3 regions of the Paenibacillus lacisediminis genome follow, and region 3 is predicted to be linked to each of the others. Evidence: predicted binding sites of a transcription regulator. Region 3 holds the regulator's gene; each other region holds the start of a gene.
The links. The regulator Rex, encoded in region 3, represses fermentation and respiration genes when NADH is low (regulators of the CRP and FNR family bind a similar motif). The targets are predictions, from matches to a motif close to TTGTGAAATATTTCACAA.
Positions count from the first base shown of each region.

Region 1: a site for Rex is predicted at 1,961-1,978, ahead of ACLD72_RS30035 (DUF438 domain-containing protein). Genes of this name have one in related genera too.
Region 2: a site for Rex is predicted at 2,561-2,578, ahead of ACLD72_RS29140 (formate/nitrite transporter family protein). Genes of this name have one in related genera too.

Region 1 covers NZ_JBKIAX020000026.1:31,991-36,092, reverse strand. The annotation lists gene ACLD72_RS30035 (DUF438 domain-containing protein) at 555-1,859, opposite strand; gene ACLD72_RS30030 (response regulator transcription factor) at 2,048-2,725, shown strand; gene ACLD72_RS30025 (ATP-binding protein) at 2,722-4,102, shown strand, end outside.
Region 2 covers NZ_JBKIAX020000024.1:5,053-9,154, reverse strand. The annotation lists gene ACLD72_RS29145 (molybdopterin-dependent oxidoreductase) at 1-1,288, opposite strand, end outside; gene ACLD72_RS29140 (formate/nitrite transporter family protein) at 1,625-2,470, opposite strand; gene ACLD72_RS29135 (FAD-dependent oxidoreductase) at 2,713-4,074, opposite strand.
Region 3 covers NZ_JBKIAX020000021.1:82,391-86,492, reverse strand. The annotation lists gene dinG (ATP-dependent DNA helicase DinG) at 1-1,479, shown strand, start outside; gene ACLD72_RS28120 (redox-sensing transcriptional repressor Rex) at 1,492-2,148, shown strand; gene ACLD72_RS28115 (amidohydrolase) at 2,138-3,436, shown strand; gene ACLD72_RS28110 (cell wall elongation regulator TseB-like domain-containing protein) at 3,912-4,102, shown strand, end outside.

The sequences.
Region 1 (4,102 bases), on a different contig from region 3:
CGATTGGAGGCTCTACCTAAACTTAGGACGCTGCTCTAACGGACACCAGCGACCTTATCCGCCCATTTCCCCGGTATTTCCCAGCCTAACGGACACACATGACCTTATTTCGCTCTAAACCAGTTCATCCAGGACGATTTGAACTAAATAAGGGCTTCTGTGTCCGCTACATTTTGCAATCCTCCGTTTTTCCACAAAATAACGGCTCTGGTGTCCCTTAGCCTCCAGATTCCATCTTCTCCCCCCGCTCTACCTGCGCAGCACCCTCTACCATGTCCGGAATTTTATAAATTCTATATTAGCGAAATACCGAAGCCTCGGGATGCCGAACCATTTATTCCAACTAAATGAATTGGCCGGTTAACCTTGTAGTCAAGCGCCGATTTCGAGGTTGGGCCCTTTTTTACCGTCCCACGACTTCCACGGCCCCCTTCACCTCCATAAATCTGCAGGCCGCCTGCTCCCCTCTAACCAAAAAGCCCCGGCATTCGCGAAGGCGAAACGTCAGGGCTTCATCGTCAAGCTATTATGAACAAACCTTACCCAAGGCGGCTTTAGGACAAAATCCGTTTTTGCCCTTCCAAAGCGCGGATCGGGGCGATGTTTTGCGTAAACTCCAACGTGCCCAGGTAACGCCCGTCTTCGCTTCTCACCGCAAAATACCGGATATATACGAACTTGTCTTTGATCGGGATCCAAAAATCCTCGGCGTCTTTACGCCCGGCCTTAAAATCCGCCAGCAGTTCGTTGACCACATGTACGCTTTGCGGCGGGTGGCAGTTTTGCACGGTGCGGCCGATCACGGCTTTAGTCCGGGCAAAAATCCGCTCTTTACCATGGGAAAAGTACCGGACAACGTCGTTCTCGTCGATAAACGTCAGGTCAACCGGCAAATGGTTCATCACCGCTTCCAGCTGCTCCATGGACAGGATGCCGGTGTCGAATTTGACAAATCCCTGCGGCACGCCATGTCCCTGCTCCGCCAACGCGCCGCCCTCCGGACCGCCTTCCCCGGCCCCGCCGTCACCGGACTCCAGCGGTACCCTTTCCGGGACCCATTCCTGCTCGGGCGCCGTCAAACAATACCCGATCACATCGCTTTCCTGGGCGATTTTGACCCATTCGTCTTCGGTCAGCTTCTCCAGAGCCATCGGGAGCAAAATATTTTCTTCCTTAAAGATCATTTCATTTACTTCCTTGATGATCCGCTCCAGGTCGATGCAAACCGTCTCTTTATCAGCGCTCCCGTTCGCCAGCTTGGCTTTGGTTTCCTTGATCATGGCGCGGATACCGTCATCGACGCCCCACATCACCTTGGTCGGCCCGTAGATCCCGTACTTCTCCAGATAAGGGAACAGCAAGTTTTCCTTGCGGCTGTAATGTTTGTCCAGATCCAGCAGCAGGTTCAAATCGTCCAGCAGTTTAAAAACAAGCTCCTCCTTATCCTCCTTCCGGAATTTATCGAGATGGAGCTGCAGCTTGAAATTGACCAGCCGCTCAACCTCGCGGTTTTCCAGCTTGAAGGTATGCACGGGATGGCCAGGCTGCTCCTCCGGTTTCGCCGAGCGGTGGATTTCCTCGATCGAGCCTTTAAAAATCGCCGTATGCACCGAGCAAAGACGCTGCACCTCCTCCACCGGAATGCCTTCCTCTTCCATCAAGGCATGCTCCATCGCCGATATTTCCGCGACCGTCACATCGCCGACCGCTTCTTCAAACCGCGCCTTTACTTCCTCCACGCTTTTCCCCTGATGCAGCTCTTTAATGATTTGCTTCAGCAGTTCCTGCCGGCGGCGCTGCTCCGGCTCGCCCTCCCCCCCGTTCGCGGCGTATTCCCGGTTATTGATCAACTCGCTCATCTCCGGTTCCTCCTCTTCTTTATTTAAATCAGCCTGGCTGTTTCAAATTTTAGTGATAAACATTCTCACAACTAAAAAGTAACACGCGGCCAAGCCAACCCTTGTGACTCAAATCACAAACCGCTAAAAGAGTAACGATGTTTCTTTTTCGGAGCGATTTTGCCACAATAGAGACAGGAGGGGTTTCGATGCCAAATGCCAATTTACTATACATAGAAGATGATGTTGAAATCGGAAAATGGGTTAGCCAAAACCTGCAGGAACGAGGCTTTAAAGTCACCTGGCTGACCAGCGGGGAGCGGGCGTTGGAGCAAGCCGAAGACTGCCAGCTCGTCATTCTCGACGTGATGCTGCCGGGGCTCGACGGCTTCACCGTCGGCAGCCGGCTCAAAGAGCGGTTTCCGAACCTGCCGGTGCTGATGTTATCCGCGCGCACCTCGATCGACGACAAGCTGCAGGGGTTGCGGTTCGCGGACGATTATTTGACCAAGCCGTTTCACCCGGATGAGCTGGCCGCCCGGATCGAAGTGCTGCTGCGCCGCAGCGGCAGCCCGGCCGAAGAAACGCTGAAGCTCAAACATCTGCTTGTGTATGAAAAAGAAAACCGGATCATCAACGAGGACACCGGCGAGGAAATCGTTCTGACCGGCAAGCAGTTTCACATTTTCACCTATCTGCTCCGCCATCTCGGGCAGATTATGACCAAGGAACAAATTTACGAGGCCGTCTGGGGCGAACCGTATTTCGACGGGGATAAAACCCTGATGGTCCATATCCGCCACCTGCGCGAGAAGCTGGAACGCGACCCGGCCAATCCCCAAGTCATCGAGACGGTCCGCGGCATCGGCTACCGGGTGAGAGCATGAAGCTGCACCCCATTCGAAAATACAGAAAATCGCTGCTGAACAAATACATCCTGATCTTGATGCTGGCCTTCGTATTCATTCCCGTGCTCATTCCGCTCAGCTTCATGGCTAGCTGGGGCGTCAACATTTTGCTGTATCCTGCGCATACCGGTGAATCTACACGCCCCTATTACGGCAGCGGACTCGATATTGAAACGGCCTGGCACAAGGAAGCAGCCGCGCTGCGGGATGCGGCCCCGGAGACGATCGACGCCCGGCTCGAAGCATGGAAAGAGCAATACCCCGACGCCGCGCTGTACTGGGTGGATTCGTCCGGGACAACCCGGCGGCAAATCCCCAAGCAAGCGAATGTGCCGGCAAAGTGGACCCTGGAAGATACCATCGCCTTCATGAAAAAGCGGATCAATGCCGACCCGTTTACCGTTGTGGCCTTTATTGGCGGGGACGAACAAGCCAAGCAGGGGTTTATGGTGTTCGAGCTCCCGCGCAAATTCATGACGAGAGACCTATCGGAGCGGAACGACGGCCGGTTTTACGGCGTGTTCCTTGGGATCATGCTGGCCATTTTCGTGCTGCTGTCGTATTTGTTTTTTCGCGATATCCGCAAAAGACTGCTGCGCCTGGAAGCCGGGATGACGCAAACCGGGCCCGCCGGGCTGCCGTCCCCGATCGAGGAAGGGCGGCCGGACGAAATCGGCCGGCTTGAGCAAGCGTTCAACCATATGGTGTACGAGCTTCAAGACAGCCGACAGCGGGAGCACGCGGAGGAGGAGCTGCGCAAAAACCTGATCAGCCAGCTGTCGCATGATCTGCGGACGCCGCTGACCGTGCTGGGAGGCCATCTGTATACGCTGCGCAAGGAGCCTTTGACCGAACAAGGCCGGCAATCTCTGGCCCTGATGGAAGCCAAGTTAAGCGACCTGTCCGGCCTGATGGATCATTTGCTGTCCTACAGCCTGCTCTCCTCCGGGAGGTACGCGATGTCGCCGGAAAAACTCGATGTCCTGCGGCTCGTGCGGGAAAGCGCGGCGGCCTGGTATCCGCTTTGGGAAAAAGAAGGCATCGCCGCCGACATCGAGCTGCCGGATCAGCCTTTATACTGGAACGTCGATGCGCAGGGTTTCCGCCGCGTACTGGACAACCTGTTCCAGAACCTGGTGCGGTACGCCCGCTCCGGCGGTTATGTCGGCATCTCCTTGCAGCCGCGCAGGGAGGCCATCGCCCTGGCCATCAGCGACCGCGGCCCCGGCATGAACGCCGAGTCGCCCTCCGGAGGGGCCGGACTTGGCCTGCAAATCGTCGACCTGCTGCTCCGGGAAATGGGCCTGGTGCGGGAGACGGAGTCTTCCAGCGCGGGGACACACGTATACATTTTTC
Region 2 (4,102 bases), on a different contig from region 3:
AGGACGTCGCCGGCAGCACGATATCGGCGTATTTGGCCGTGTCCGTCAGGAACAGGTCGTGCACAACGGTGAACAGATCCTCCCGCTGTAAGCCCTGCTCCACCCTCGCGGTATTCGGCGCGACCACCGCCGGGTTGGAGCAGTACACGAACAGCGCGCGGATCGGCGGATCGAGCGTCAGCAGCGCTTCGCCAAGCTGGTTCATGTTCACCGTGCGGGCGCCCGGATTTGGCCGCAGGTCGGCCCGTTCCAGCGCGGCCGCGTTCATTTTCCCGTAAGCGCCGTTCGACTTGTACGCGCCGCCGCCGGCTACGAGCCACTGGCCGGTCAGCGCCGGCAGGCAGCTGATCGTGCGCACGGTCATGCCGCCGTTATCGTGGTGCTGCAGGCCGTTCCCGATATGGATGTAGGCCAGCGAAGTCTCGCCGTACAGGACAGCCAGCTTCACGATGTCTTCCGCCGGCACGCCCGTGATCGCCGCAACGCGCTCCGGCGTATATTGCTTCACATGTTCGCGCAGCTCGGCGTGACCGGTCGTGTGCCGCTCCAGGAACGGTTCGTTCACGAGCCCGCGCTCGAACAGCACGTGCATGATCCCCAGCGCGAGGGCGCTGTCCGTTCCCGGATACAGCGGAATAAACCAGTCGGCCCGCTGCCCGGTGCGGTTGCGATGCACATCGATCACGACCAGCTGCGCCCCCTGTTTGCGGGCTTTTTCAATCAGGGCGACCTGGTGCATGTTGGTGCTGACGAGATTGCCTCCCCAAACGATGATCAGCTTCGCGTTTACCGTCTCTTCCGGGCTGGTCCCGCCGCCGAAGCCCATCGTATATCTCCATCCCGCGTTCCCCGCGGAATTGCAAATGCCCTGCTGCAGCTGCGTCGTGCCCAGGCGGTGGAAGAAGCGCCGGTCCATCCCGTCGACGCTGAGAATCCCCATATTGCCGTAAAAGCTGTACGGCATAATCGACTCCGGCCCATGCTCACGGATAAGCTCCTTGTATCGCCCGGCGATTTCCGCCATCGCCTCTTCCCAGGAAATCCGCGTGAATTTCCCTTCGCCTTTAGCCCCTACCCGTTTAAGCGGGTAAAGCACCCGTTCCGGATGGTAGACCCGCTCCGCCATATTGCGGACTTTGTTGCAAATCGCCCCTTGGGTCGCCGGATGATCGGGATTGCCCGTTACCTTCACGATTTTTCCATTCTCTTTATGAAGCAGCAAGCCGCAAGTATCGGGACAATCCAGCGGGCACACCGCCGGAAACACCCCGTTCTCTTCGTGGATCATTTCCATCCCCTCCTGTCTTAGCTATTGTAGAAAAAAGCTTTTGCGTTTGTCTACTGCCGCGACATCTTGATTGGATATTTCCAATAGATCAAGCTCGAAGGGGCTCAAAATGGTGATTTAAGCGGAATCTATTGGATTTTTTCCAATGAAGCTGCACAAAAAAAGACCGCCCCTCACAAACCAATAATGAGGAAGCGGCCTGTCGTGCCTTCACGGAATGCGCGGATCATGCCGGCCTATACGGATCATGCCAGCGATGGAGCTACTCCGGCTACACCCTAAATCATATACCTTTAACCTTACGCCTTAAGCACTTAGACCTTAAGCACTTACGCCCTAAGCCGTTTTGCTGCCCGCCTTGGCGGATACGGAAGCCCCTGCCTCCTGGCCTGCGCCGGAGTCGGCTTTCATTCCCCGATCCTTCAAATAAGCCGTCCAATACGCCCCGGCCACGAACAGCCCGCCGCCGGTCAAATTGCCGAGCCAGACCGGGACGAAATTGCCAAGATATTCTCCCCAGGAGAAATATCCTTCGAAAATAGCCGCTGGGATCAAAAACATATTGGCCACGACGTGCTGAAAACCGATGGCGACAAACGCCATCGTCGGGAACCAGATACCGAGGATTTTGCCGCTCATATTATCGGCACCGTAGGACAGCCAGACGGCCAGGGCCACCAGCCAGTTGCAGCCGATCCCGGAAACAAACGCCTGCAGGAAGCTGTCGTCCAGCTTATGCCCCGCCATATCGACCAGTTTATCCAAATACGGCCCGCTTGCCGTCAATCCGACGACATGGCCGAAAAAATAAGCGACAAACAGCGCTCCGACAAAATTGCTCAATGTGATCAGCACCAGGTTTTTACACAATTCGCCGGTCGAAATCCGCTTTGCCATCCGGGCCAACGGAACGGCCATCATATTGCCCGTCAGCAGCTCTCCGCCAGCCAATAGCACGAGAATAAGGCCGATCGGGAACACCGCCGCGCCAATGAATGTGGCAAAGCTCCCCCACTCCGCCGGAGCGCTGGCGATGACGCGGATATCAAGCAGAAAACCGAGAGCGATAAACGCTCCGCCGAGAAACCCGAGGATCAGCACGGTCAGCAGCGGATTGTGTGCCTTTTTTATCCCGTTCTCCACGGTCACTTCGGCAATCTGCGCGGGTTTATAGTAAGCCATGATTCAAGTCTCCTTCTATTCATTTCACTTTAATGCCCGAGTCTATTGTAGCGTTCCCGCTTCCTCCAAATAAGTAACATAAATCACGAGAGGTGAAAAAATTCACATTTATTCTGTCAGTAATCCACCGCAACCGTGTACCTCTTCTTCAAGTAAAAAAGCCGACATCCGAAGCGCGAGGCTTCTTCCGTCGGCGAGTTGCGGCCGCTTCGAGGCGAAGGTTGCCATTTCCTTCTCCTCGGTTAAGCGTGTACAGGCTGCTTATTCGGCACTTCCGGCAGCGCTCCAAGGCCGGCGCTGTTCAAGAAGTTCCACGGTTTGTTGTAATGCGGCTGGAAGAAAAAGTCGACAAAGGCCAGCTCCTCCATCTTCATGCCGTTTTGAATGCATACCGACATCGTATTAATCGACTGGGTCAAATCCGCTTTCGACATGATTTGCGCGCCCAGAATGCGCCGTGTGTTTGGCTCGTAAACAACCTTCAGCGTAACCGGCTCATGGGTCGGCATAAATTCGGGACGGTAATTGTCGTTTATAAGCACCGCTGCGGCCTCAAGCCCCGCATCCTTGGCGGCCGCTTCCGTCAAACCGGTTGCCGCGATGTTGTCCTCATAAATCTTGATGCCCGAGGTTCCCTGGGTGCCAAGGTATTTTACGGTCGGCGCCACCAGGTTGCGGGCGACCAGCGTCCCCATACGGACCGCGTTTGTTGCGAGCGGAATGTAGGCATGCTTGCCGGTCGGGTTGTAGAATACCGCACAGCTGTCGCCCGCCGCATAAACGTCCGGCTTGCTGGTGCGCATGTATTCGTCCACGATGATCGCCCCGTTGTCGAGCATATCCACCTGGCCTTGAAGCAGCCCGGTATTCGGACGGAAGCCGATGCACATGATCACCAGATCGGCGTCATATTTTCCCTGATCGGTTACGACTCGGGTTACCTTGCCTTCCTCACCCTCGAAGCGGGTTACTTTTTGTCCAAGCGCCAGTTGAATGCCATGATCGCTAAGCGATTGCTCGATTTTGTCCGTGTATTCAGGGTCCAGATATTTGCTCAGAATCCGGTCCTCCGCGTCGATCAAGGTAACTTGCTTGCCATTCAACTGAAAAGCTTCCACAAGTTCCACACCGATATAACCGGCGCCTACGACGACGATATTTTTCGCTTGTTTGGCCTTTTCGATAATCGTATTGGAATGGTTGAAGTTTTTCGAAAGCACGATGTTTTCCAGCTCAATGCCCGCGAATTTCGGCACGATTGGCCACGATCCGGTCGTAACGACCAACTTGTCGAACGTGTCTTCAAATTCTTCACCGGTGACCAAATTACGGGCCAGCAAGGTTTTGGCGTCCGTATCGACCGCTACCACCTCATGGCGCATTTTCGTGCGAACCCCCAGCTCCGCCAGTTGCTCCGGCGAGGAGTAAAACAAGCCCTGCGGGTCTTTTACCATCCCGCCGACGTATAACGCGATCCCGCACGACAGGAACGAAATGTTGTCGTTCCGTTCGTAAACGGTAATGTGCGCTTCCGGGTATAATTTGGCGATATTGACGATGGCGGCCGTGCCTGCGTGTGTACATCCGATAACTGCAACTTTCATGATGGTTTCCTCCTCGAAATGTTTGTTT
Region 3 (4,102 bases):
GACGAAGCGCATCATTTGGAGGATGTGGCAGGCAAACATCTGGGCATTCATATGAAGTATTTTACCGTCATTCATACGCTTACCCGGCTGTTCAAGGACAGCAAGACCGGCCAGTTGCCGAATCTCCGCATCGCTTTGCAAGCGGCGGGAGGTGAAAAAACGGGCGAATGGTGCTCTGTCATCGACGAAATGTACCCGACGCTGATCGATGTGAAGGAGAGCTGGGACAAGCTCAGCGAGCTGTTGTTTGCGCTCATGCCGGAACGGAGTGACGCGGCGCCCGGCGATCCGGGGCAATTCGTTTACCGTCTGCTTCCGCTAAAGAAACCGCAGGAATGGGATAAGCTGTCGGCGCTGGAGAACCAGATTTACGTCGCGCTTGGGGACGTGCTTCGCAAGGGCGACCGCATGCTCGCCCAAATCCGGGAAGATCAGGAGGATTTCGGCTCCGAAAGCCTGATGACCGACATCAACGGTTTATTCAAGGATTTGGCCAACGAGCGGGAAGCGCTGCGTTTCTTCATGAAGCTGGAGAGCGAGGAGACGGTTTACTGGATGGAAGCGAACGGGAATTTCCGCAGCCGCTCCTTGCAGATGTATGCCGTTCCGATCGACGTTAGCGCACAGCTAAAGGAATATTTTTTCGACAGGAAAAAAAGCGTGGTGATGACCTCGGCAACCCTGTCGGTCGACAAGTCGTTCCAATATATGATCGAACAGTTGGGACTGACGGAAGCGGCCGAGCAAGAGCGGCTGAACACGACGATGCTGCCGTCGCCGTTTGATTACCGGAACCAGGCGCTGCTCGTTATTCCGCGCGATTTTCCAAGCGTGAAGGGGAGCGTGGGCGACGATCATTTCGTCAGTACGCTGGTGCATTCGCTCGCCGATACCGCAGTGGCGACTAAAGGCCGCATGCTGGTGCTGTTTACGTCTTACCGGATGCTGCGGCAGGTGTATGATCCGCTGAAGGAGCTGCTGTCGCCGCAGGGGATCACGGTTATCGGCCAAGGCATGGACAGCGGCAGCCGCAGCAAGCTGACAAGGCGGTTCCAGGGCCAGGCGGCGTCCGTGCTGCTGGGAACGAGCAGCTTCTGGGAAGGCGTGGACATTCCGGGCGAAGCTTTGACGAGCTTGGCGATCGTCCGCCTGCCTTTCCAGCCCCCCAACCATCCGCTGGTGGAAGCGAAAAGCGAACGGCTGCAGAAGGAGAAGAAAAATCCTTTCATGAAACTGTCCGTGCCCCAGGCGGTCATCCGCTTTAAGCAGGGATTTGGCAGGCTCGTCCGCTCCTCGCAGGACCGGGGGATCGTGGTTGTTTACGATACCCGCATCTTGGAATCTTACTATGGGAAATACTTTTTATATTCACTGCCCGGGCCGAAGATGGAGCATATGCCGCTCTCTCAGATGGTTCCGCGCATATCGGAATGGTTAAGTCCGGGAGACGAAGACGTTTCTAAGTCTGCGTCAGAATAGGGGGATAAACGTATGAAATCCGAAAAAATTTCCGATGCCGTAGTACGCCGGCTGCCGGTGTATTTGCGCTTTCTCAACGAACTGAGCCGGCGCGAGGTGCCTACGGTTTCCTCACAGGAGCTCGGCCAGAAGCTCGACCTCAATCCGGCCCAGATCCGCAAAGATCTGGCCTACTTTGGCGATTTCGGGCGAAAGGGCATCGGCTACGATGTCGCGTATTTGATCGAGAAAATCCAGGAAATTCTCAATCTGGACCAACAGGTCAACGTTGCGCTGGTCGGCGCCGGTAATTTGGGGCACGCGCTTTCGAATTACAACGCTTATTTGAAGGACAACATGAAAATCGTGGCGGTGTTTGACGCGTCTCCGGCGAAGATCGGCACGCAGATCAATAACATCACAATCCAGCCGATCGAAGAGCTGACGGAAACGGTGCGGGAGAAAAATATCCGGATCGGGATTATTACCGTGCCTGATTTTGAAGCGCAGCGCGTGGCGGATCAACTGGTGGCGGCGGGAATCGGGGCGATTCTGAACTTTGCCCCTACAATTCTGAAGGTGCCGCCGGAAGTCCGCATTCATGCCGCCGATTTCACGACCGATTTGCTCAGTTTGGCGTATTACTTGGATAACGGAAACGGAAAGGAACAACCTGCTCATGAGTCGTAAATGGTTAATCAAGAACGGAACCTTTGTCGTGTTCGACCAGGCCCGTTCTATTGTTAAAGGCTATATGCTCGTTGAGGGCGATACGATCTCCTATATCGGCGAGCAGCTTCCGGAAGGCGCGGCAGACGCGGAAACTTTTGACGGAAACGGGCTGCTGTTTATGCCGGGGCTGATCAACACGCATGGCCATGCGGCGATGTCGCTATTGCGCGGTTACGGCGACGACATGGTGCTGCAGACATGGCTTCAGGAAAAAATGTGGCCGATGGAAGCCAAATTCACCGCCGGCGACGTGTACGCCGGGACGGCGTTGGCTGTGCTGGAGATGCTTAAGGGCGGGACGACCACCTTCCTGGACATGTACGACCATATGGATGAAGTGGCCAAAGTCGTGCAGGAATCGGGCATTCGGGCTGTGCTGATGCGCGGCGTTATCGGGTTGTGCCCGTCGGATGTGCAGCAGCAGAAGCTGAACGAAGCGATCGCGTTTGCGAAAAATTGGCACGGTCAAGCGGACGGCCGAATCACGACGATGATTTCGCCGCATGGGCCGTACACGTGTCCGCCGGAATTTTTCGAGAAATTCGTGCAAGCGGCTCATGATCTGGATCTGCCGATGCATACGCATATGTCAGAGACGCGGGCGGAAGTGGAGCAAAACGTGAACGATTACGGGGTCAGACCGGTTCAGCATTTGCTGAACCTCGGGATGTTCTCCCGCCCATCGCTGCTTGCTCACGCCGTGCATTTGACCGATGAAGAGATCGAGATTTTGGCGGCGCATAACGTGGCGGTGTCGCACAATCCCGGCAGTAACCTGAAGCTGGCCAGCGGCGTGGCGCGAGTACCGGAACTGCTAGGCAAAGGCGTGGTCGTGTCGCTTGGGACGGACGGGGCCGCCAGCAACAACAACCTTGATATGTTGGAGGAGGTCCGCCTTGCCGCGTTGATCCACAAAGGCGTTTCCGGCGATCCTACCGCCGTTCCGGCGCTGGAAGCCCTCAAAATGGGTACGGAATACGGAGCGAAATCGGTGTTTTTGCCGAATACGGGGAAACTTGCGGCCGGCATGAAGGCGGATTTTATCGCGCTGAATACGGAACAGGCCCATTTCCTGCCAAGGACGGATTACGTTTCCCATGTCGTCTATTCGGCCGGTTCCAAAGACGTAGAGCATGTGTGGGTTAACGGTGAGCAGGTGGTCAAACACGGGGCTTGCCTTACCCTCGACGAGGAGCGTATCCGCCATGAGGCGCAGGCGGCCTTCGAAGGGCTGCTGGCCCGGTAGAGGTTTGGTCTTGAACGGTGCGTGAGGTTGCAGTTGCAGCAGTGTGGCTAGGGTCGTGATCGTGTTGCGGTTGCAGTTGCAGCAGTGGCTTTGGTCATGATCGTGGCTGTGACTGAGCCTGTGATTGCGCCTATGGCTGCGTTAATGACTGCGTTAATGACTGCGTTAATGACTGCGTCAATGCCTAAGCCTGCGATTGCGCCGATTTAGCGGTAAAAAAAGGCGTTATTTTCGGATTTGAAGAGGTCTCGGCCACAATAAGGGACATTTTTGTCGTTATTTTCCTGCCCTGGCCGTGATTAAGGTGGATATTGCCGTCTTCGGAGGAAATAAGGCCTAAATTTACCGCTATTTTGCGGACACAAGGTAAAATTGTTCGAATAACGACCCAAATTACCGTTATTTTTCTGCGATTGTGCGAGTATGTGCGAATGGTGGGTTTAAACGACTGGCTACAGGGGAAAGGAAGAGAAGGTTGAGAAAGAGAACCAAGTGGCTCCTGCTTTCGCTGCTGATTTTAGTGATCGTGCTTTTTGCCCTTCACCGTTTTTATATCTATGTTCTTCAAGATACTTGGGCAAGCGAGAATGCAGTGATAGAGCAGGCGAAACAGGAGACGGACCTGGTCCAGGGCGATAAAGTCTGGAAATCGGTATGGGACGAAGT